Regions from separate parts of the Streptomyces sp. NPDC001858 genome, predicted to be linked through region 3. Evidence: riboswitches for the same ligand, from Rfam matches in the RefSeq annotation. Region 3 holds a riboswitch; each other region holds the start of a gene.

Region 1 (7,132 bases), on a different contig from region 3:
CTCGGCGGCGACCTCTACACCGCGTACACCTTCGTCGCCGTCCCGGCGGCGATCTACGCGGCGGGCGCGGCCGGCTTCTTCGCGGTGCCCTACACCATCCTCGTCTACCCGCTGATCTTCACGTTCCTGCCCCGGCTGTGGTCGGTCTCCCACAAGCACGGCTATGTGACGACCTCCGACTTCGTGCGCGGCCGCTGGGGCTCGAAGGGCCTGTCGCTGGCGGTCGCCCTCACCGGCATCCTGGCGACGATGCCCTACATCGCGCTGCAGCTCGTGGGCATCCAGGCGGTGCTCGACGTGATGGGCGTCGGCGGCGGCGAGGACACCAACTGGTTCGTGAAGGACCTGCCGCTGCTGATCGCGTTCGGCGTGCTGGCCGCCTACACCTACTCCTCGGGTCTGCGGGCTCCCGCACTGATCGCGTTCGTGAAGGACACGCTGATCTACCTCGTCATCGCGGTGGCCATCATCTACATCCCGATCAAGCTCGGCGGCTTCGACGACATCTTCGCCAAGGCCGGCGAGGCGTTCAGCCAGACCAACCCGGCCACGGACAAACCGCGCGGCGCGCTGACTCCGGCCGAACCCGGTCAGTGGACGTACGCGACGCTGGCGTTGGGCTCGGCGCTGGCGCTGTTCATGTACCCCCACTCGATCACGGCGACGCTCTCCTCCCGCAGCCGTGAGGTGATCCGCCGCAACACCACGATCCTGCCGCTGTACTCCCTGATGCTGGGCCTGCTGGCGCTGCTCGGCTTCATGGCGATCGCCGCCGGGGTCAAGGTGAGCAACGGGCAGCTGGCCATCCCGCAGCTGTTCGAGGACATGTTCCCGGCCTGGTTCGCGGGCGTGGCGTTCGCGGCGATCGGCATCGGCGCGCTGGTGCCGGCGGCCATCATGTCGATCGCGGCCGCGAATCTCTTCACCCGCAACATCTACAAGGACTTCATCAAGCCGGACGCGACGCCCGCGCAGGAGACCAGGGTCTCCAAGCTGGTCTCGCTGCTGGTGAAGGTGGGGGCCCTGGTCTTCGTCCTCACCATGGACAAGACGGTCGCCATCAACTTCCAGCTGCTGGGCGGCATCTGGATCCTGCAGACCTTCCCGGCGCTGGTCGGCGGCCTCTTCACCCGCTGGTTCCACCGCTGGGCCCTGCTCGGCGGCTGGGCGGTCGGCATGCTCTACGGCACGGTCGCCGCCTACGGCGTCGCCTCCCCGACCCAGAAGCACTTCGGCGGCTCGTCGAAGGAGATCCCGGGCATCGGCGAGATCGGCTACATCGGCCTGACGGCGTTCGTCCTGAACGTAGCCGTCACCGTGGCCCTGACCTTCGTCCTGAAGGCGCTCAAGACCCCGGAAGGCGTCGACGAGACCAGGCCGGAGGACTACACGGCGGACGCCGGCGACCCGGGCGTCCAGAAGGAGCTGCCGGCGGCGACGCACTAGTCCGCACCGGCCGGGCCTCTCCGACGGCCAGGCGTGTTCCGCGCTGTTCAGCGGGTGCGCCTGGCCATCGCGTCCCAGAAGTCGTCCAGCTCGCCTACGCGCATGCTGACCCAGTGCGGTGTCTTGCGGCGCAGGAGTCTGGGGAGGCACCGCCGCAGCCGTCCCGGCAGCAGGGCCTGTTGCTGGCGGCAGAAGGGCTCGCGGATCTCGTCCCGGGGCACCGAGCCGCGCGGCGGGTACGGGCAGAGCTGGAACTTGCAGTCGGGCAGGCACTGGGAGCCCGGGGCGGGCGGCTCGGCCTTGCCGGCCGGCCACCCGGGGTGCAGCGGTCCGCGGTCGGTGCGAATGCACGGCGGGAGCGGCATGCCGGGCTGCTCCACGCGGGCCATCCGCTCCTCGACCTCGTCCGGGTGGCCGTCCCGTTCGATGAGGTTCACCATGACCAGCACATCGGCGACCAGGCGCTGGGCGCGCCCGTCGAGCGTGCTCCAGCCGACCGAGGGCGGGATCCACAGGTTGTGCCTGCGGGAGCCGCCGTCACGGCCGACGCGGGCGCCGATGTTGTCGGCGGTGCCCTTCTCGTCGATCCACAGGAAGCGCTCGGGCTGCCCGGTCTCGAGGGCCAGGGCCACCAGGTCGCCCGCCTCGGCGACGAACGGGTGGAGCAGGCGCCGCGGCGAGTCGCCGTTCACTCCCGGCGGGCCGGGCGGCCGGTTGACCGTGCCGGCCATCGACAGCCAGCGCCGGACGGTCTCCACGGCGGTGGCCCCACCGACGGTGCGGGACGCGGGGTTCGACCCGCCGCCGCGGGCGTGTGCCGGCCGGCCGCTGTCGTCCGGGAGTTCCCACAGGCACAGCGCCTGGAGCAGGCTCAGTTGTGCGTACCAGCACCGCGAGCGCTCCAGGAGCGTCACCGCCTGGCGGATCAGGCCGGCCCGGCTGCCCGGGTCCGACTGCGGGTGGCGGATGCGCCGGTTGGCCGCGTACTTGAACCCCTGGGCCAGTGCGGCCTCCAGCGCGAGCGGCATGTCGGGGGTGCCGCCGGTGTGTACCGGGTCCAGGTGGCGCAGCCACTTGCCGAGGCGTTCGGACGCCTCGTCGCGGTGGGCGGCGTCGACGGAGCCCAGGAGCATGGGCAGGATCCAGGCCCGCATCATGAAGTTACGGAGCAGCCGCACCCGCCGTTCCTCGTACCCGTCGTTGAGTTCGCGCCGTTTCTGCTGGAGCTGTTTGAGGGTGAGCTGCTGGCGGCGCAGCCCTTGGCGGCGGTTGGACGGCACGGGGGTGCCGTACGTCGCCAGCGCCATCTGCGCCGCCCATGTCTGGTAGTTCTGCCTCCTTTCGTCCTTGAGGCGGTTGACCTGGTCGATGTACTCGCGGACGGGGTCGCTGTCGAGGCGGAAACGCTCGCGGATCACGGTGAACGCCTCGTTGCCTCCGGCGCCGCACTCCTGGGCGGCGGCCATACGGATCGCGTAGGAGGGCTCCTCGATGGCCATGTCGAAGAGCTCCGAGTACAGCGTCGACCTGCCGAGCCGCCCGGAGACCGTCCGCAGTGTCGCCCCGAGCTGCCTGACGAAGGCCAGTTTCGCGTCGTCGAGGCTGCGGCGGTCCCCCTTGATGCCGGACCAGGACGCGTGCGCCGCATGCACGATGTCGTCCAGGTGTCCTGGGGACTCCTCCGCGCTCTCGACCTCCAGCGCCGCCGCGTAGAGGTCGAGGACCTTCGGGTCGTCGGTGCGGTGTTCGGCCGCCGAGCAGAGCCGGTGGGTCAGGGTGCGGCCGTGCACGGGTGCCTGCCGCATCCACTCCTCGATCTCCTTCTTCACCTCGGTCCGGACACCGTGGCCCCGGTCGGCGAGCTTCGCGGCCCGCCGCCGGGAGAGGAACACCAGGGCGATGAGCAGCTCCCGGCTGGGGCCGGGCGGTCGCAGCGCCTGGTCGACCAGCTCTCCGGCGACCCGCTCCCCCAGCTCGTCCAGGACGCGGAATCCCAGATAGGCCTGGATGATGCTGTGCGGGAAACGGACCTTTCGCCCCAGGCTCTCCACCAGCTTGAGCTTGTGCGCGTTGGTCGCGTGACGGGCGAGCACGGCTTGGCACTGTTCCATGCTGCCCTCGCTGAGCCGCTTGCGCTCCTCCTCGCCGAGCAGCCTGCACAGGGCGTTCCAGATCTGTTCGCGGTGCCACTCGGAGAAGACGTTGACGCGCTTGCCGTACCGGTCGAAGCCGCGGGCTCTGGTCCACAGGTGCTCCGCGTGGCCGGCCGCATACCGCACCGGACCAGGGTGCACGTCCGTGCTCAACAACTCCTCGAAGCCGACCTCCAGTTTGTCCTGGAGCAGGCCGACGCAGGCCATCGCGGCGACCACCGCCACGGTGTCCTGGCGCTCCTGCAGGTTCAGCGCGACCTTCTCCCGCAGCCGGCCCGCGCACAGCTCCTCGGCCCATCGGTCCAGCAGCCGCAGGCGCAGCGTGCCCCGGTCCCGGTCCGAGGTGTCCAGGTGGCCCGGCTCGTCGGGGCGCAGCCTGCCGTGGTGATGCAGATCGCGGACGATCTGGAGGTAGATGGGCGACTCGGTGACCTCCGCCCGCTCCACGAGGTCGTCCAGGTACCGTTCCTCGGCGTCCGAGGCGCGCGCCTCGACGAAGTACAGCGCCTCCTCCTCGCTGAGCGGCTCCAACTCCACGATGGCGGCGACGGTGTTCTCCAGCGGGCTGTGCGGCCGGGAGGCGATGACCAGCGGCAGCCGCTCCTTGTGGGCCCGTTCGATGGCCCGGCGGATGATGTTGTCCCGGTTCTGCTGGAGTCCCTCGTCGAGCAGGGCCTCCTCCAGCCCGTCGGCGATGACGACGGGCTTGTCGTCGGCGAGCAGTTGCTGCCAGACCCGGTCGATCTTGGTGCGGGCCAGGGTCCCCTGAGGCGTCTCCTCGGCGAACCTCTGCTTGGCCAAGCGCTCGAAGTTCAGGGTGGCCTCGTCCGTCGCGTCCCGGAGCCGGATCGGCACGGGTACGGCGTGCTGATGGGCCAGCAGTTCGGTGAGCCGCACGAGGACGGCGGTCTTGCCGACGCCGACGCCTCCGACGAGCAGATAGGGCCGGCGGGTGTCGCGGTCGCGCAGCCGTTGGGCGATGACCTCGGCGACCTCCTCGCGGCCCACGATCTCGTCGGTCTCCGGGCCTGCGGTGAGCACCAGCTTGTCGGGATTTCTACGGGCGTCCAGGAGATAGCGTCGCTTGGTCCAGCTGTACCAGCAGAACAGGAACGACGCCGCGGCGATCGAGGCGGTGAGGACGGGCCCGATGAAGCGCAGCAGGGCGTCGAAGCCGCCGTTGCCCTTGCGCCACTCCTCAAAGCCGGTCGTCTCCCCCGTGAGCAGGATGTACAGACCTTCTATGCACCAGGCGAACACCGCGAGCACAGCGAGCACCCAGACGAACCGGGTCACGTTGGCGTAGGAGAACCACCTCCGCCATTTCCTGGGCCGGGTGGTTCCGCGCCGGGCCTCCCGGCGGATGGTGTGGGTGTGCCAGCGGCCGACGAGGGCGCCGCGGATCCGTTTGCCCCAGCGTCTGAGTTCCAGTGTGGCCATCGGCGCGTTGGGCAGACGGGTCTTCCCGGGCGGGCGGCGGACGACACTCGTCATGAGTCTGCTCCCTCCGAGAGGGTTCTCGGGACGGGGGACTGTGCGGTGTCGGCACCTACTTTCCATGGAAACACTCCGGGGACGACCCGCAACCCGGCCGTCCCCGGCCGTCGGCTACGAACGTCTCGGTTTCGTCCGCACACCAGAGCGGGACCGGAATCCCGTGCCGCACCTGACGACATCACTCTCCTCACCTACGAGTTGACGCTCTGAAATCAGCGCGACACAACATCTGGGGGTGACGCGACAGGCAGGCACAAGATGTATGCTCATGCTCGCTGTCGTCGCAGGGGAATCCGGTGCGAATCCGGAACTGTCCCGCAACGGTGTACACGCGTGCATGTCCACCCATATGTGCACGCCTGTTCAGTCCGAGGTCCTGCCGACAGCGCGCCCGGCCGTCCCGGTCCGGGTGCCCTGACGTCCGGGCCTCGCGGAGTGGGCCGGTGGGCGCGACGCCCCGTGCGCTCGTGTGCTGCCCCGCCCTCCGCCAGGCCCCCTGCCGAGCGAGGGAGAGCCTCACGTGACCATCGCGCCAGCCGACCCGGTTTCAGTCTTCGAGCTGGAGACCGACGGTCCCGGGAACGCGTTGCTGCGGACCCTGACCGAGCTGACCGCCGACCTTCCCGACGCCGCCCCCGGCCGGGTCGCCGCCGCCGCCCTGCGCGGCCGGTCCTCGCGGGCCGACGAGGCGGAGCTGCGCGAGCTGGCGACGGAGGCGGCCGCCGGTCTGATCTCCGAGGACCCGGCCTACTCGAAGCTGGCCGCCCGGCTGCTGACCATCAGCATCGCCGCGGAGGCAGCCTCCCAGGGCGTCACGTCGTTCACCGCCTCGGTCGCCGTCGGCCATCGCGAGGGTCTGATCGCGGACCGCACCGCCGAGTTCGTGCGCGTCCACGCGGCCCGCCTCGACGCGCTGATCGACACGGCCGCCGACGACCGCTTCGGCTACTTCGGGCTGCGCACCCTGCACAGCCGCTACCTGCTGCGGCACCCGATCACCCGCAAGGTCGTCGAGACGCCCCAGCACTTCCTGCTGCGCGTCGCCTCCGGCCTGGCCGAGGACGACAGCGCGCGGGCGCTGGACGAGGTCGCCGCGCTGTACGGGCTGATGAGCCGGCTGGACTACCTCCCGTCCTCCCCCACGCTCTTCAACTCCGGCACCCGGCACCCCCAGATGTCGTCCTGCTACCTCCTCGACTCCCCGCTGGACGAGCTGGACTCCATCTACGACCGCTACCACCAGGTCGCCCGGCTGTCGAAGCACGCCGGCGGCATCGGGCTGTCGTACTCCCGCATCCGCAGCCGCGGTTCGCTGATCCGGGGCACCAACGGGCACTCCAACGGCATCGTGCCGTTCCTGAAGACCCTGGACGCCTCGGTCGCCGCCGTGAACCAGGGCGGCCGGCGCAAGGGCGCGGCCGCGGTCTACCTGGAGACCTGGCACTCCGACATCGAGGAGTTCCTGGAGCTGCGGGACAACACCGGTGAGGACGCCCGCCGTACGCACAACCTGAACCTCGCGCACTGGATCCCGGACGAGTTCATGCGACGGGTCAACGCCGACGGGCAGTGGTCGCTGTTCTCCCCGGCCGACGTGCCCGAGCTGGTCGACCTGTGGGGCGCGGAGTTCGACGCGGCCTACCGCAAGGCCGAGGAGGCGGGCCTCGCGAAGAAGACCATCCCGGCGCGGGACCTGTACGGCCGCATGATGCGCACCCTCGCGCAGACCGGCAACGGCTGGATGACCTTCAAGGACGCCGCCAACCGCACCGCCAACCAGACGGCCGAACCGGGTCACGTCGTGCACTCCTCGAACCTGTGCACGGAGATCCTGGAGGTCACCGACGACGGCGAGACGGCCGTGTGCAACCTGGGTTCGGTGAACCTCGGCGCGTTCGTCGACCCGTCGGCCGCGGGCGGGGACGGCATCGACTGGGAGCGGCTGGACGCGGCCGTCCGCACCGCCGTCACCTTCCTCGACCGGGTCGTCGACATCAACTTCTACCCGACCGAGCAGGCGGGCCGCTCCAACGCCC
Region 2 (7,132 bases), on a different contig from region 3:
GATCAACCCGGAGCGCAGCGCGGCCGCCTGGCCGCCGGACTGCTCGATGTTCTGGAAGAACTCCCAGCCCGCGTGGGCGAGTTCGTCGGTGAGCCGCTCCACGTACCAGGAACCGCCCGCCGGGTCGATCACCCGGGCCAGATGGGACTCCTCGATGAGGATCGTCGAGGTGTTGCGGGCGATGCGCCGCGCGAACGCGTCCGGAAGACCGAGGGCGTCGTCGAAGGGCAGCACGGTGACCGCGTCGGCACCGCCTGCCCCGGCGGCCAGCGTGGCGATCGTCGTGCGCAGCATGTTCACCCACGGATCGCGACGCGCCATCATCACCGGGGAGGTCACCGCGTGCTGGCGCTGCGCGCCCGCCCCCGGGGCCCCGCAGACCTCGGCCACCCGGGCCCACAGCCGGCGCGCCGCCCGCAGCTTGGCGATGGTCAGGAACTGGTCGGCGGTGGCCGCATACCGGAACTCCAGCTGTGCGCACGCCTGGCCGACGCTCAGCCCGGCCTCGGTCAGCCCCCGCAGATAGGCGACCCCGGTCGCCAGCGAGCAGCCCAGCTCCTGGGCCGCCGAACCGCCGGCCTCGTGATACGGCAGCGCGTCCACGGTCAGCGCCCGCAGCCCCGGGTACCCCTCGGCGCACCGCCGCGCGAGAGAGGCCGTCGGCGCGAACTCCAGCGCCTCGCCCGTCCGGGCCTCGTGACCCAGCGGATCCGCGCCCAGGTTCCCGCGCGCGGCCTCCGCGCCGACGCCCCGCTCCGCGTAGATCCGCAGCAGTTCGCCCGCCGCCGACTCGACGTCACGCCCGGCGTCCAGGACGACCGGCGCCAGATCGAGGTAGACGCCGTCCAGGGCCTGGTCGAGCGAGGAGACCGGGACGGCGTCGCCGCCCACGACCAGCCAGAGCGAGGTGACGCCGTTCTCCAGGTCCGCCAGGACCGCGCCGCCGTCCGCCGAGGCGTGCCGTTGGCGTACGTCCCAGCCGCCGACGGTGTTGCCCTCCGCCCGGCCCCCGCGCACGAACGGGGCGAAGCCGGGAAGGCCGGGATCCGGGGCGCTCTCGCGCGCGGTGTACAGGGGGCCGGTGCCGAGGCCGTCCTCCAGCACGGTGGACAGGGCGTCTTCCGCCGCCGCACCGGAGACCTCCTTGCCCGACTTGCGCAGGACGCCCTCCACGAGACGTTGCCACTGCTCACGTGTCGTGTCGGGGAACTCGGCGGCGAGCGAGAGCCCGTCGTCAGGCAGCACTGTCATGCTCGGATGCTAGGCCAGATCGCCGAAGCCGCAGCAGAGCGCACGGCTGTGAGTTTCTTCTCCCGAAAAGTGTGGTGCGGGTCACCCGTCCGGCCTGTCCCTAGGATTCCCGGCAGGAACCGACGAGATCATGCGTGTCATCGTGGCGCGCGGCCCCTGACGGAGGCGTACGGATGAACGGCCCGACCAGCGCGACGAGCCCGACCGGCCCCACGAGCGCGACCAGCGCGACGAGCGCGTCCGCAGCGACCTCCGGAGAGGAACCTGTCCTGCTGCGCACCGCCGGACGGGCGGCCCATATCGTCCTCAACCGGCCCCGAGCCCTCAACGCCCTGAACCATGTCATGGTGCGCCGCATCGACGAGGCGCTCACCGCCTGGGAGCACGACCCGGCCGTCGAGACCGTCGTCATCACCGGCGCCGGGGAGCGCGGTCTGTGCGCGGGCGGCGACATCCGCGCCGTCCACGACGACGCTCGCGACGCGGACGGCAGCGCCTCGGCCGCGTTCTGGCGCGACGAGTACCGCCTCAACGCGCGCATCGCCCGCTACCCCAAGCCGTACGTCGCCGTCATGGACGGCATCGTCATGGGCGGCGGAGTCGGCGTGTCCGCCCACGGCAGCGTCCGGATCGCCACCGAGCGCTCGCGCATCGCGATGCCCGAGACCGGCATCGGATTCGTCCCGGACGTCGGCGGCACCCATCTGCTCGGGCTCGCACCCGGCGAACTGGGCACCCACCTGGCGCTGACGGGGGCGCAGATCGGCGCCGGGGACGCCGTGCTGTGCGGGCTGGCCGACCACTACGTGCCGTCCCCGTCGCTGGACGACGTCGTCGCCGACCTGGCCCGGCTGCCCGTCCGGGAGGCCCTCGCGCCTCATGTGCGGCCTGCTCCGGAGGGGGAGTTGGCCGCACATCGGGAGTGGATCGACGACTGCTATGCCGCCGACACCGTCGAGGAGATCGTCCGGCGGCTGCTCGCGCACGGCGACCCGGCCGCGAAGGAGGCCGCGCAGACCCTGCTCACCAAGTCGCCCACCACCTTGAAGGTGACGCTGACGGCACTGCGGCGGGCCCGTCGGCTCGGGTCGCTGGAGCGGGTGCTGGAGCAGGAGTACCGAGTGTCCTGCGCGGCCCTGTCCACCGCCGACCTGGTCGAGGGCATCCGCGCCCAGGTCATCGACAAGGACCGCGATCCGCGCTGGTCACCGGCCACCCTCGCCGAGGTCGCCGACGCGGACGTCGAGCGCTGGTTCCGCCCCCTCGACGGACGACGGGGACTCGGGCTCGACGGCTGAGAGCCCGTTCGGCCGCGGCGCCGGCCGCCCTGCGCTCACCTCCCGGCGACCGTCCCCAGGAAGCGGATGTACGGCCGGTCGCCGGCGCCGGGGCGGGTGACCGTGGCGCGCACGCCGTAGACGTCGGCGATCAGGGCCTCGGTGAGGGTGGCGGCAGGGGTGCCGGCGGCTACCACCCGGCCCTGCCGGAGCACGACGACCTGGTCGCAGTACATGGCCGCCAGGTTCAGGTCGTGCAGGGCGACGACGCTGGTGACGGGCAGTTCGGCGACCAGGTTCAACAGGTCGAGCTGGTGCTGGATGTCCAGGTGGTTGGTCGGTTCGTCCAGCAGCAGTTCGCGGGGCTCCTGGGCGAGGGCGCGGGCGATCTGGACGCGCTGGCGTTCCCCGCCGGAGAGCGTGTGCCAGGGCTGGTCCAGGCGGTCGGCGAGCCCGGTGCGTTCGAGGGCGGTGCGGACGGCCCGCTCGTCCGCCGCGGTCGCCGGCGTCCAGGCGCGGCGGTGCGGGACGCGGCCCAGGCGCACCACGTCGGCGACGGTCAACTCGACCAGGGTGTCCGCCTGTTGCTCGACGACGGCCACGCGCCGCGCGACGGCTCGGCGGCCCCAGTCGCCCAGCGGTCGGCCGTCGAGGGTCACCACGCCCGAGGCCGGGGCCAGCACCCCGGACAGCAGCCGCAGCAGGGTCGACTTGCCCGAGCCGTTGGGGCCGAGCAGTCCGGTCACGGAGCCGGGCCGGAGGGTGAGGCTGACGCCGTCGAGGATCAGCCGTCCGCCCGCGGAGCGGCTCACCCGGTCGGCGTGGAGCGTGGGCGACGCGTGCTCCCCGTCGTACTCGCTGTCGTGGGATCCGTCCACCGCGTTCTGCCCCTCGTGCGTCCCGCTCACCGCGTCCTCCTCATCGGGTCCCCCTCGTGCGGTACAGGACCAGGACGAACGCCGGGACGCCGACGAGCGACGTCACCACGCCCACCGGCACCTCCTGCGGGTCGAGGACGGTACGGGCCAGGGTGTCGGCCCACACCAGGAACACCGCCCCGGCGAGCGCGGCGACCGGCAGCAGCCGGGCATGTCCGGGGCCGACCAGGGCGCGGGCCGCGTGCGGCAGGACGAGGCCGACGAAGCCGATCGCGCCCGCCGCGCTCACCAGCACGGCCGTCAACAGCGCGGTCACGCACAGCAGCACCAGCCGGGTCCGGGCCACCGCGACCCCGAGTGTGGCCGCCGCGTCCTGGCCGAAGGCGAAGGCGTCCAGGGTGCGCGCGTACCCGAGGCACACCGTCAGGGCGAGCGCCAGCACGGCCAGACAGAGCCACACCTCGGTCCAGCCGGCCCCGCTGAGCGATCCGAGCAGCCAGAACAGCACGCCCCGGGTGGTCTCCGCGTCGGCCGCCGTCAGCACGATGAACGAGGTCACGGCCGAGAACAGCTGCATCGCGGCCACCCCGGACAGCACCACCCGGTCCGTCGTCCCGCCGAGCGTGTGGCTGAGCAGCAGCACCATCGCGAACGAGCCGAGCGCGCCCGCGAACGCGCCCCCCGACACCGACACGACGCTCCCGCCGACCCCGAGGACGACCACGACGACCGCCCCGGTCGACGCCCCGGAGGAGACCCCCAGGACGAAGGGGTCGGCCAGCGGGTTGCGCAGCAGCGACTGCATCACCGCCCCGCACACGGCGAGCCCGGCGCCGCACACCGCGGCGAGCAGGGTGCGCGGCAGCCGCAGGTTCCAGACGATGCCGTCCCGGATGGGGGACAGGTCCGAGGCGCCCCAGCCCAGGTGGGAGGCGACCGTGGACCAGACGTCACCGACGCCGATGTCCGCCGGCCCGATGGTGATGGCCACGGCGACGGACACGGCCAGCACCGCGAGTCCGAGGACCGGGCCGGCCACGCCCCGCAGCACCCCGGCGGCGGCCCGGAGCCGTCGGACCCCGGGCGACCGCAGGGCGGTGGTCATCCGGCGAGCCCGTACGCGCGCAGCGCCGCGGCGACCTTCTCCACCCCTTCGACGGTGCGGATCGTGGGGTTCATGGCCTGCCCGCTGAGCAGCACGTAACGCTTCTGCTTCACCGCGTCCATGTTCTTCGTCGCCGCGTTGGACTCCAGGAACGCGATCTTCCGCGCGGCGGTCTCGGCCGTCTGCGACTTGCGGGTGAGGTCGCCGATGACCAGCACGTCGGGGTTGCGGTCGGCGACCGTCTCCCAGTTCACCTGCGGCCATTCCTGCGTGCTGTCGTCGAAGACGTTCTTCGCGCCCAGCACGTTCGTGACGATGCCCGGCGCACCGCAGCAGCCCGCCAGATAGGGCGACTCCTGGTTCGCGAACCAGTACAGGACGGTGGCGTCCTCGGCGTCGATCCCGGACGTGGCCGTGGCCACCCGGCCCTGGAGCTGCGTGACCAGCTTCTCGCCGCGCTCCTCGACCCCGAAGATCCGCGCCAGTTCGCGCACCTCGCGGTACACGGTGTCCATGGCCAGCGGCTCGGTCCGCGAGCCGTCGCCGCCGCCGCTGTTGTCCTTGCCCTCGCAGTCGGCGGGCGAGAGGTACGTCGGCACCCCCAGCTCCGCGAACTTCTCGCGCGGGGCCACTCCGCCCTTGCTCAGCGTGGAGGTGAAGGAGGAGGCCACGAAGTCCGGCTCGGTGTCCAGCACCTTCTCGAACGACGGCTGGTTGTCGGCGAGCCGAGGCACCTTCGCGTCGGCCTTCTCCAGCCCCTTCATGACCGGGTCGGTCCAGGTGGCGGTGCCCACCATGCGGTCGGCGAGGCCCAGCGAGAGCATGATCTCGGTGGTGCCCTGGTTCAGCGAGACGGCCCGCTGCGGAGGTGCCTTGACGGTCACCTTCTGCCCGCAGTTGTCCAGCGTGACGGCCTTCGCGGACGCGCCCGCGCCCGCAGCCCCCTCGGACGACGAGCCCGCACCGCAGGCGGACAGCAGCAGTGCCCCGGACAGGAGCAGGACGGAACAGCGGGCGGGGCGGGACAGATGCACGAAGCGGCTTCCTAGGCGTCGAGGCCCATGCGCGGGGCCCGTTCGGACGGTCGGCTGCCAGCAGGTCTTCGGACTCGGGATCACCCCGGCGGGGCACCTTCCCAGACCTGGCCATGGCCGTCGTCCAGTGGTTGCCGCCCCGCCCGTCACCCTCACCGCTGCGCGTCAGTTCCGGACTTCCACCGGATTCCCTGACCCGTGCACGCGTACTACCGCGTGCACGAATACGACTGGCGTTCGAAAATTACCATGGCATTGCCTGATCGCCCCACGTGCCCCCCGATGTCCCCTCCCGGGCGCTTCAGCCGGCGTTGATGACGACCGCCTTGAGCTGGGTCCAGTCCTCGACGTAGTCGGGGCCCATGGAGCGGCCGAAGCCGCTGTGCCGGTAGCCGCCGAAGGGCGCGCCGATGGCCCCGCCGGGGCCGCCGTCGCCGAGGGTGTTGACGGCGACCTGGCCCGCCTGGACCGCGCGGGCCAGGCGTACGGCGCGGCCGATGTCCTGGGTCCATTGCGTGGCGGTCAGACCGTAGCGCGTGCCGTTGGCGATCGCGACGGCCTTCTCCTCGTCCTCGTGGGTCAGGACCGACAGGGCACCACACGGCCCGCGCCGACTCCGCCCGCGTCAGCACCCACCTGTGGGTGACGGAGTGGGCCGAGGGCGCCGCGAGCCCCGTCTTCACCCACTTCTGGACCCATGCCCAGCCGGGCCCCGACGGCGCTGCGCGCGGCGCCTTCCACGGCTCGGAGATCCCGTACCTGCTGGGCACGCTGCACGCCCTGGACCGCCCGTGGCGCGAGGAGGACCGGCGCGTCGCGGACCTCCTCACCGGATACGTCGTCAACTTCGTGTCCACCGGCGACCCGAACGGCCCGGCCCTGCCGGACTGGCCGGCCACCCGCCCCGACCGGCCCGAGGTCTTCGAGACCGGCCACGGCTGGGCGCCGATCCCGCTCGCCGACCCGGCGAGAACCGACTTCCACCGGCGCTTCCTGCGGACCCGGACCGCCGCCTGGTGAACCCCTTCACCCGTTCCCGAAAGGAACCCCGACCGTGCGACTGACCCCCCTGCCCGACCTGACGCCCGAACAGAGCGAGCTGCTCGACACCATCGTCGGCCCGGCGTGGAACCGCCGCCGCCGTTCCTGGTCTGGGCACGCAACATGGAACTGGCCCACTTCGCCGAAGCCGGCTGCCTGTTGGTCGAGACCTCGCACAGCTATGCCGGCGGGCAGGCCGAGGCGGCGGTCGGCCGGTGGCTGCGCAAGAACCCCGGAACGCTCGGCGTGGCCACGAAGGTCGGCCACGACACGAGCGGCCGGGACATCCCGCTCAGCCGCGAGAACGTGCACGACCACGTGCGGAGCGCGCTGGAGAACCTGGGCGTCGACACCGTCGACGTCCTGCTCCACCACTGCGACGATCCCGCCCGGTCCGTCGCCGAACTCGCGGACACGCTGATCGGCCTCGTCGAGGACGGTCGGGTCCGCCGGGTCGGCGTCTCCAACTGGCGGGCGGACCGCCTCGCCGTGCTCGCGCAGGAGCTGGCCGGGCGCGGGCACCTCCCTGGCCAGCTACCAGTTCAG
Region 3 (7,132 bases):
GTCCCCGGGCTCCGGGGAGGCGAGCGACCAGGCGTCGAACAGGGCGACCCAGCCGCGCAGGACGGCGCTGTCGTCCCGGTCCCAGGCGCGCAGCCGCCAGCCGGGGCGCGCGCTGTCGCCGTGCACCTCGACGAGACCCGCGAGGCGGGCGGTGTCCCAGTCGGCGCGGATCCGATCCGTGGTCAGGCCCAGATCACTGGCGGCCCGTTCGGCGGTCGTGTGGGAGAGCGTGGCCTTGCCGTCGGTGGTCGCGGCGTCTCGGCCGGGGCCGAGGGCGTTGTCGGCCCAGCGGGCGACACGCGCCGCGGCGGCCAGTCCGGAGCGCGCCATTCTGGCCAGCTCAGCGGGGGCCGGGGTGCCCTCCGGCGGGCGGGGTGCGGGGCGGCGCGGGCGCCGCTCGTTCACGGCTGAGGGAGCGGCGGCCAGGGGTCGCGGGCGGACGAGTCGAAGCCTGGAGTCGCGCGGGATACGGGACGTCACGGGTGCAGTCTTCCGGTTGACGGTCCGAAAACCCAAACGGAATGTCACGGCGGGCTACGGGACTGGCCAACGCACGGGGTTCCGCGAGGGCTGAAGAGGCGTCTTCCGGCCAGTGGTACGGCCTTAAACGGAACCTCCGGGACCGCTCCGGGTGCGTCAACGGCGGGCTCACATGAGCGGTCCCGGCGGGGGTCACATCAGTGGGGTCAGGAAGCGGCGCAGGGCCTCCTCGTAGGCCTCGGGGTCCGCGTTCCACATGGCGCCGTGCGGGGCGTGCGGGACGGTGTGCAGGGCGACCAGGTCGGGCCGGCGGTCGGCGAGACGACGGGAGACGCGCCAGGGGGCGACGGTGTCGTCGGGGCCGTGCAGGATCAGCGTCGGGACCCTCAGCCGGGCCGGATCGGCGGCCGTGTCGCCGAGGTCTCCGGAGCCGCCGGAGGTGCGGGGGCCGCTGTAGCTGCCGCGCAGGCTGGTGCGGCCCTCGGCGGCGCGGACGGCGAGCGGCAGCAGGGCGCCGGGGGTGTGCCGGGCGGCGGCGAGGGCCCGCAGCGTCGCCCGCCAGTCGAGGACCGGGGAGTCGAGCACCAGCCCCGTGACGAGGTCGCGCAGTCCCGAGTCGGCGGCGGCGCGCAGGGCCATGGTCGCGCCGGTGGACCAGCCGAGCAGGACGACGCGTTCGGCGCCGTAGCGCACGGCGTAGCGCATCGCCGCGTCCAGGTCCCGCCACTCGGTCTCGCCGAGGTGGTTCAGACCGTCCGGGGACCGGGGCGCCCCGAGGTCGCCGCGGTAGGCGAGGGCGAGCACGGGGAAGCGGCGGCGGTGCAGAAAGGCCATGACGTTCAGCGCGTGTTCGCGGGTGGTGCCCAGGCCGTGCACGGCGATCACCCAGGTGCGCCGGGCGCCGGGGACGAACCAGGCGGGCAGGTTGCCCAGCTCGCCCGGGATGTCGATGTCGGCGTGGTCGAGGCCGAGGGCGGTGCCGGGGTTGCCGATGTGCAGGTTCGGGGTGAGCCAGACCGCGTCCCCGGGGTTCAGGGTGCCGTGCGTGACGCGTTCCAGACGGCGTACGACGGTGTCCGCGGAGTGCGGGGCGGTGGGCAGCACGGCGCCGACGACCGCGTGGGAGCCGTTCCCGGAGAGCCCGTAGGTGCCGGGACGCAGGGCGGCCAGGTCACGGGTGAGGGTGATCCGGCCGGCGGCCGTGCCGTGCACGGTGAGCCGCGGCTCGGTGGGCAGGGGCCGGCCGGGCGGCGCCTTCAGCGCGGCGTCGCTGGCGAACCGGCCGACGGCGACGCTGGCCGCGCCGGCGGCCAGGGCTGCGGTGACGGCGGCGGCCGTCGCTCTGACAGTGCGCACCCGCCCAGTCTCCCGGCCATCCCCACAACCGGCCAGCGGTGCAGTCGACAAGGGTGACGGGGCCGGTGCGGTGGCGCGGCGGGGGGCGTGGCGGGGGGCGTGGCGGGGGGCGTGGCGGGGGCCGCTGGGGAGAGCGGCGCGGGCCGGTGGAGGGGCGCGGCGGGGCCAGTGGGCGGCGTGTTGGGGGCCGGGTGGGGAGTGGGGCGTAGGCACGGTGGTGGGAGTGACGCGGGCCTGGTGGGGGGCCGGGTCAGGGGCGTTGTCCGTAGGTGCGTAGGCGGGCTGCTGCCTGGGTCAGTTGTTCGGGTGTCAGGAGGGTGGGGGTGTGGTCGGGGAGGGACGAGGCTGTCAGCCACAGGCGGCACATCCACTCCAGTTGGGCCGTGCGGTCGTAGGCCTGGTCGAGGGTGGCGCCGTAGGTGAGGGTGCCGTGGTTCTGCAGCAGACAGCCGGTGCGGTCCGCAAGGGCCTGGAGCATGTTCTCGGCCAACTCCTCGGTGCCGTACGTGGCGTAGGGGGCGACCCGGACGGGTCCGCCGAGCGCGGCCGCCATGTAGTGGACGCGGGGAAGCTCGGCGACGAGGGTCGAGACGGCCGTGGCGTGCACGGCGTGGGTGTGGACGACCGCCCCGGCGTCGGTGCCGCGGTAGACGGCGAGGTGCATGGGCAGTTCGCTGGTCGGAATCAGGCCGCCGAGCACCTGCCGGCCGGTGAGGTCGACGCCGGTGACGTCGCCGGGGGCGAGCCGGTCGTAGGGCACGCCCGACGGGGTGACCAGCACGGTGTCGCCGACGCGCACGGAGACGTTGCCGGAGGTGCCGACGACCAGTCCGTCGGTCACGGTGCGGCGGGCCGTCGTCACGAGCGCCTCCCAGGCGCGGGCCTCCTCGGGAACCGCACGTCTCCCTCGCTGCTCAGCCATGCCGCGATCCTCCCCTTGTCGTGATGTGGCCGGAGATCGACGAACACCCGCCGATATCGGTGGATCTTCCCCTAGCCTCTGGTTCGTTTTCGTTTCGTGCACGCCGCCGTTCCGGGGGAATCATGGCTCGCGCCCACACACCGTCGTCCAGGCCATTCAGGCCATCCAGGCCGTCCACGGCGTCCACGGCGTCCCGACGCAGGGGCGGTCTCGCCCGGGCGGCCTGGGCCGTGGCGCTGGCCGCCGCGGGGACCGGCCTCGCCCAGGCGCCCGCCCGCGCGGCGGAGCAGCCGAGGGGACATGACGTCTCGTCCCACCAGAAGACCGTCGACTGGCCGAGGGCGAAGGCCGCGGGGGCGGGGTTCGTCTACGTCAAGGCGACCGAGTCGACCTCCTATCGCAACCCGTACTTCGACGCGCAGTACGCGGGCGCCGGCGCGGTCGGGCTGCTGCGCGGCGCGTACCACTTCGCGTTGCCGGACAAGGGCTCGGGCAAGGCGCAGGCGGCGCACTTCGTCGGCAACGGCGGCGACTGGAGTGCGGACGGCCGGACCCTGCCGCCCGCCCTCGACATGGAGTACAACCCCTACGGCGGCTCGAACACCTGCTACGGCCTGACGAAGGCGAAGACGGTCGCCTGGATCAGGGCCTTCAGCGACGAGGTGCACCGGCTCACCGGCCGTCGCCCGGTGATCTACACGACGACCCACTGGTGGAACCTCTGCACGGGCGGCAGCGGCGCCTTCGCCGCGGATCACGCCCTGTGGATCGCCCGTTACCGGTCCGCCGACGCGGGCGCCCTGCCGGGCGGCTGGTCGGCGTGGACCTTCTGGCAGTACGCCGACAGCGGCAGCCTGCCGGGTGACCAGAATCTCTTCAACGGCTCCGTCGACCGGCTGCGGAGGTTCGCAAAAGGGGACTAGCCGTGCGGCGCCTGAACCGTCGGCGGCACAGCGAAGAAACACAGACCCACTCCCGCCCCATTGGACACCGTGCAGCCCCCCTCAGTTCACCATCCGTTCACCTAGGTTACTTACGTTCAACCGGCCGATCACTTCGAACGATTGCCTGGGTAAATGGAAAGCTTCTCGCTGATCCTCGCGATTGTGGTGGTAACCGCACTCGCGTTCGATTTCACGAACGGTTTCCACGACACCGCCAACGCGATGGCGACGACCATCTCGACCGGCGCCCTCAGACCGAAGGTCGCGGTGGCCATGTCCGCCGTGCTGAACCTCGTCGGCGCGTTCCTCTCCGTGGAGGTCGCCAACACGATCTCCAAGGGGCTCGTCGACGAGACCGGCATCCGGCCCGAGGTCATCTTCGCCGCACTGGTCGGCGCCATCCTCTGGAACCTCGTGACCTGGCTGGTGGGCCTGCCCTCCAGTTCCTCGCACGCCCTCATGGGCGGTCTGATCGGCGCCACCATCGCCTCGGCCGGCATGGGCGCGGTGCACGGCGACGCCCTGGTCACCAAGGTCCTGATCCCGGCCATCGCGGCCCCGATCGTGGCGGGCATCGCGGCGCTGCTGGCGACCCGCCTCTCCTACACCCTCGGCAAGAAGGCCGACGGCAAGGCCGCGGCGAAGGGCTACCGCGCCGGCCAGATCGCCTCGGCCGGCCTGGTCTCGCTCGCCCACGGCACGAACGACGCGCAGAAGACGATGGGCATCATCACCCTCGCGCTCGTGGCCGGCGGCGCCGTGGCCCCCGACTCGGACCCGCCCACCTGGGTCATCCTCTCCGCGGGCCTCGCCATCGCGCTCGGCACCTACCTCGGCGGCTGGCGCATCATCCGCACGATGGGCAAGGGCCTGACCGACCTCCAGCCGCAGCAGGGCTTCGCCGCCCAGACCAGCGCGGCCACGGTCATCCTGGCCTCCTCCCACCTCGGCTTCTCCCTCTCCACCACGCACTCGGTCTCCGGCGCAGTGATGGGCGCGGGCCTCGGCCGCAAGGGCGGAGTGGTCCGCTGGTCGACGGCGACGCGGATGTTCGTCGCCTGGGGTCTGACGCTGCCGGCGGCGGCCCTGGTGGGCGCGCTGGCGGAGTCCGTGACCGACCTGGGCGACTGGGGCACGGCGCTGGTCGCGATCTTCCTGGTGGCTTCCAGCGCGTGGATCTGGAAGATCTCGCGGCGCGAGGTCATCGACGCGTCGAACGTCAACGGGACGGACGAGCCGACGGCGATCCCGGCCCCGGTCGCCGACAGCCTGACGGCCACCATCCCGTCCCCCGCCGCGACCGCCGCGACCGCCGCCGCAGCAGCCGCCACCGAGCCCACCGCCCCGGCCGTCTGAGCCCGCGCACCCGGTACGAAGGAAGAGAAGCAGCATGAAGATCGACTGGGCGGCGCTGGGCTCCGTCTTCGGCGTCAGCCTCGTGGTCACCGTGGCCCTGGTGGCCCTGTTCACCCTCGGCATCATGGGCCTGTCGCGGCAGGAGCGCGCGGCGGCGGAGGGCGGCTCGGACACCCTCGCGGTGACGGGCGCGTACGCGTGCTTCGTCGCCTGCGCGGCCGCGGTGGCCTACGGGATCTCGTTGATCGTGGTCTGACGCCCGGCCGACGGCACTCACCGCCCTGTGCGGCTCTTCGACGAGCCGCGCGGGGCGGTCCGTTTTCTCCCCGCGAGCCGGCTGCGAGCCGGGCGCGAGTGACCTCCGTCGTGGTGGCGGTGTGGGGTTCTGCACACTCTCCCTGTGCAGGTCAACGGCAAGTTGACGGCCGTTCCGGGCCCGTGGTGGACTGCCGGAGCCATCAACGGCGGTAGGAGAGGAAGCCGGTGCGAATCCGGCGCGGTCCCGCCACTGTCACCGGGGTAGTAAGCCCCCGGGAGCCAGGAACTCTCACCGCCGGTCTAGTCGAACCAGGGCGCGGACACCCTGAGTGAGGACATATCGCCATGCTCGCTCGGCCGTTGAGGTACCGCACCGGTTCGCTGCCCGACCCCACGGCCGGCTGAGCCCGTGCGTGCCGATCGCGTCTTCGCGTACGGCGCCGCCGCCGGCCTCCTCGGCGATCTGCTGCTCGGCGATCCCCGCCGTGGGCATCCGGTCGCCGCGTTCGGGCGGGCCGCGGGTGACGTGGAGCGGGTGCTGTGGCGGGATCACCGAGGATGGGGCGCCCTGCACACCCTCGTGTGCGCCGGGAGCGCCGTAGCGCTGGGGGCTGCCGCCGCGCGCCGCGGACGGTCGTCCGCCGCCGTCTCCGTCGTCCTCACCTCCGCCGCCACCTGGGCCGTCGTCGGGGGCTCCTCTCTCGTCCGCGAGGCGCGGGGCATCGGACGGGCCCTCGAAGCGGGGGACGTCGATGCCGCGCGGGAGCGGCTGCCGCATCTGTGCGGGCGCGATCCGCAGGCGCTGGACGCGGACGGGATCGCCCGGGCCGTCGTGGAGTCCGTCGCCGAGAACACCTCCGACGCCGTCGTGGGGGCGCTGGTGTGGGGGGCCGTCGGCGGGGTGCCGGGGCTGCTCGGGTTCCGCGCCGTCAACACGCTCGACGCCATGGTCGGGCACCGCTCGCCGAGATACCTGCGCTTCGGGTGGGCCTCCGCTCGGCTCGACGACCTCGCCGGATGGCCGGGGGCCCGGCTGACCGCCGTCCTCGCCGCCGTGGCCGGGGACGATCCGCGCGGGGCCGTCCGGGCCTGGCGGGCGGACGCGGGCCGGCATCCCAGCCCCAACGCGGGGCCCGTCGAGGCGTCGTTCGCCGGGGCGCTCGGGGTGCGGCTGGGCGGGACCCTGTCGTACGGCGGCCGGGTCGAGCACCGGCCCGTGCTCAACGCGGCGGCCGGGCGGCCCGTCGTCGCCGAGGACATCGAACGTGCCGCGCGGCTCTCGCGCCGGGTCGGTCTGCTCGCGCTCGGCGTGACCGTCGCCGCGCGCGCCCTCGCCACGACCGTGAACGCGCAAGCGAAAGCCAAGGCGAAGGGGCGTGCCTCATGACCGGCGGCGGTCTTCTGGTCGCGGGCACGACCTCCGATGCCGGCAAGAGTGTCGTGACGGCCGGGATCTGCCGATGGCTGGTGCGACAGGGCGTCAAGGTCGCGCCCTTCAAAGCGCAGAACATGTCCCTGAATTCGTTCGTGACGAAGGAAGGCGCCGAGATCGGCCGGGCTCAGGCCATGCAGGCCCAGGCCTGCCGGGTCGAGCCGACCGCGCTCATGAATCCCGTGCTGCTGAAGCCGGGCGGCGAGCAGAGCAGCCAGGTCGTGCTGCTCGGCAAGCCCGTCGGGGAGCTGAGCGCCCGTGGGTATCACGGGGGCCGGCAGCAGAAACTCCTGGGAACCGTTCTCGACTGTCTCGCCGAGTTGCGGGGCACGTATGACGCGGTGATCTGTGAGGGGGCCGGTTCTCCCGCCGAGATCAATCTTC

Evidence for each region. Region 3 has a riboswitch for cobalamin ahead of ACWCPF_RS20490 (cobalamin biosynthesis protein). Riboswitches for the same ligand answer to the same signal wherever they lie in the genome.
Region 1: linked by a shared signal. The riboswitch ahead of ACWCPF_RS10035 (ribonucleoside-diphosphate reductase subunit alpha) and the one ahead of ACWCPF_RS20490 (cobalamin biosynthesis protein) in region 3 are both predicted to bind cobalamin.
Region 2: linked by a shared signal. The riboswitch ahead of ACWCPF_RS24860 (ABC transporter substrate-binding protein) and the one ahead of ACWCPF_RS20490 (cobalamin biosynthesis protein) in region 3 are both predicted to bind cobalamin.

Annotation. Positions count from the first base shown of each region.
Region 1 covers NZ_JBSFEV010000005.1:304,192-311,323, reverse strand. The annotation lists gene mctP (monocarboxylate uptake permease MctP) at 1-1,446, shown strand, start outside; gene ACWCPF_RS10040 (NACHT domain-containing protein) at 1,494-5,093, opposite strand; cobalamin riboswitch at 5,359-5,494, shown strand; gene ACWCPF_RS10035 (ribonucleoside-diphosphate reductase subunit alpha) at 5,617-7,132, shown strand, end outside.
Region 2 covers NZ_JBSFEV010000019.1:35,170-42,301, reverse strand. The annotation lists gene ACWCPF_RS24880 (methylmalonyl-CoA mutase family protein) at 1-1,251, opposite strand, end outside; gene ACWCPF_RS24875 (enoyl-CoA hydratase/isomerase family protein) at 1,425-2,549, shown strand; gene ACWCPF_RS24870 (ABC transporter ATP-binding protein) at 2,585-3,406, opposite strand; gene ACWCPF_RS24865 (FecCD family ABC transporter permease) at 3,447-4,511, opposite strand; gene ACWCPF_RS24860 (ABC transporter substrate-binding protein) at 4,508-5,545, opposite strand; cobalamin riboswitch at 5,588-5,792, opposite strand; gene ACWCPF_RS24855 (aldehyde dehydrogenase family protein) at 5,847-6,128, opposite strand; gene ACWCPF_RS24850 (carboxylesterase family protein) at 6,188-6,565, shown strand; partial or broken gene ACWCPF_RS24845 (aldo/keto reductase) at 6,710-7,021, shown strand; gene ACWCPF_RS24840 (aldo/keto reductase) at 7,113-7,132, shown strand, end outside.
Region 3 covers NZ_JBSFEV010000013.1:55,675-62,806, forward strand. The annotation lists gene ACWCPF_RS20460 (hypothetical protein) at 1-480, opposite strand, end outside; gene ACWCPF_RS20465 (alpha/beta hydrolase) at 673-1,836, opposite strand; gene ACWCPF_RS20470 (class II aldolase/adducin family protein) at 2,087-2,758, opposite strand; gene ACWCPF_RS20475 (lysozyme) at 2,881-3,681, shown strand; gene ACWCPF_RS20480 (anion permease) at 3,835-5,058, shown strand; gene ACWCPF_RS20485 (hypothetical protein) at 5,093-5,314, shown strand; cobalamin riboswitch at 5,484-5,624, shown strand; gene ACWCPF_RS20490 (cobalamin biosynthesis protein) at 5,726-6,703, shown strand; gene ACWCPF_RS20495 (cobyric acid synthase) at 6,700-7,132, shown strand, end outside.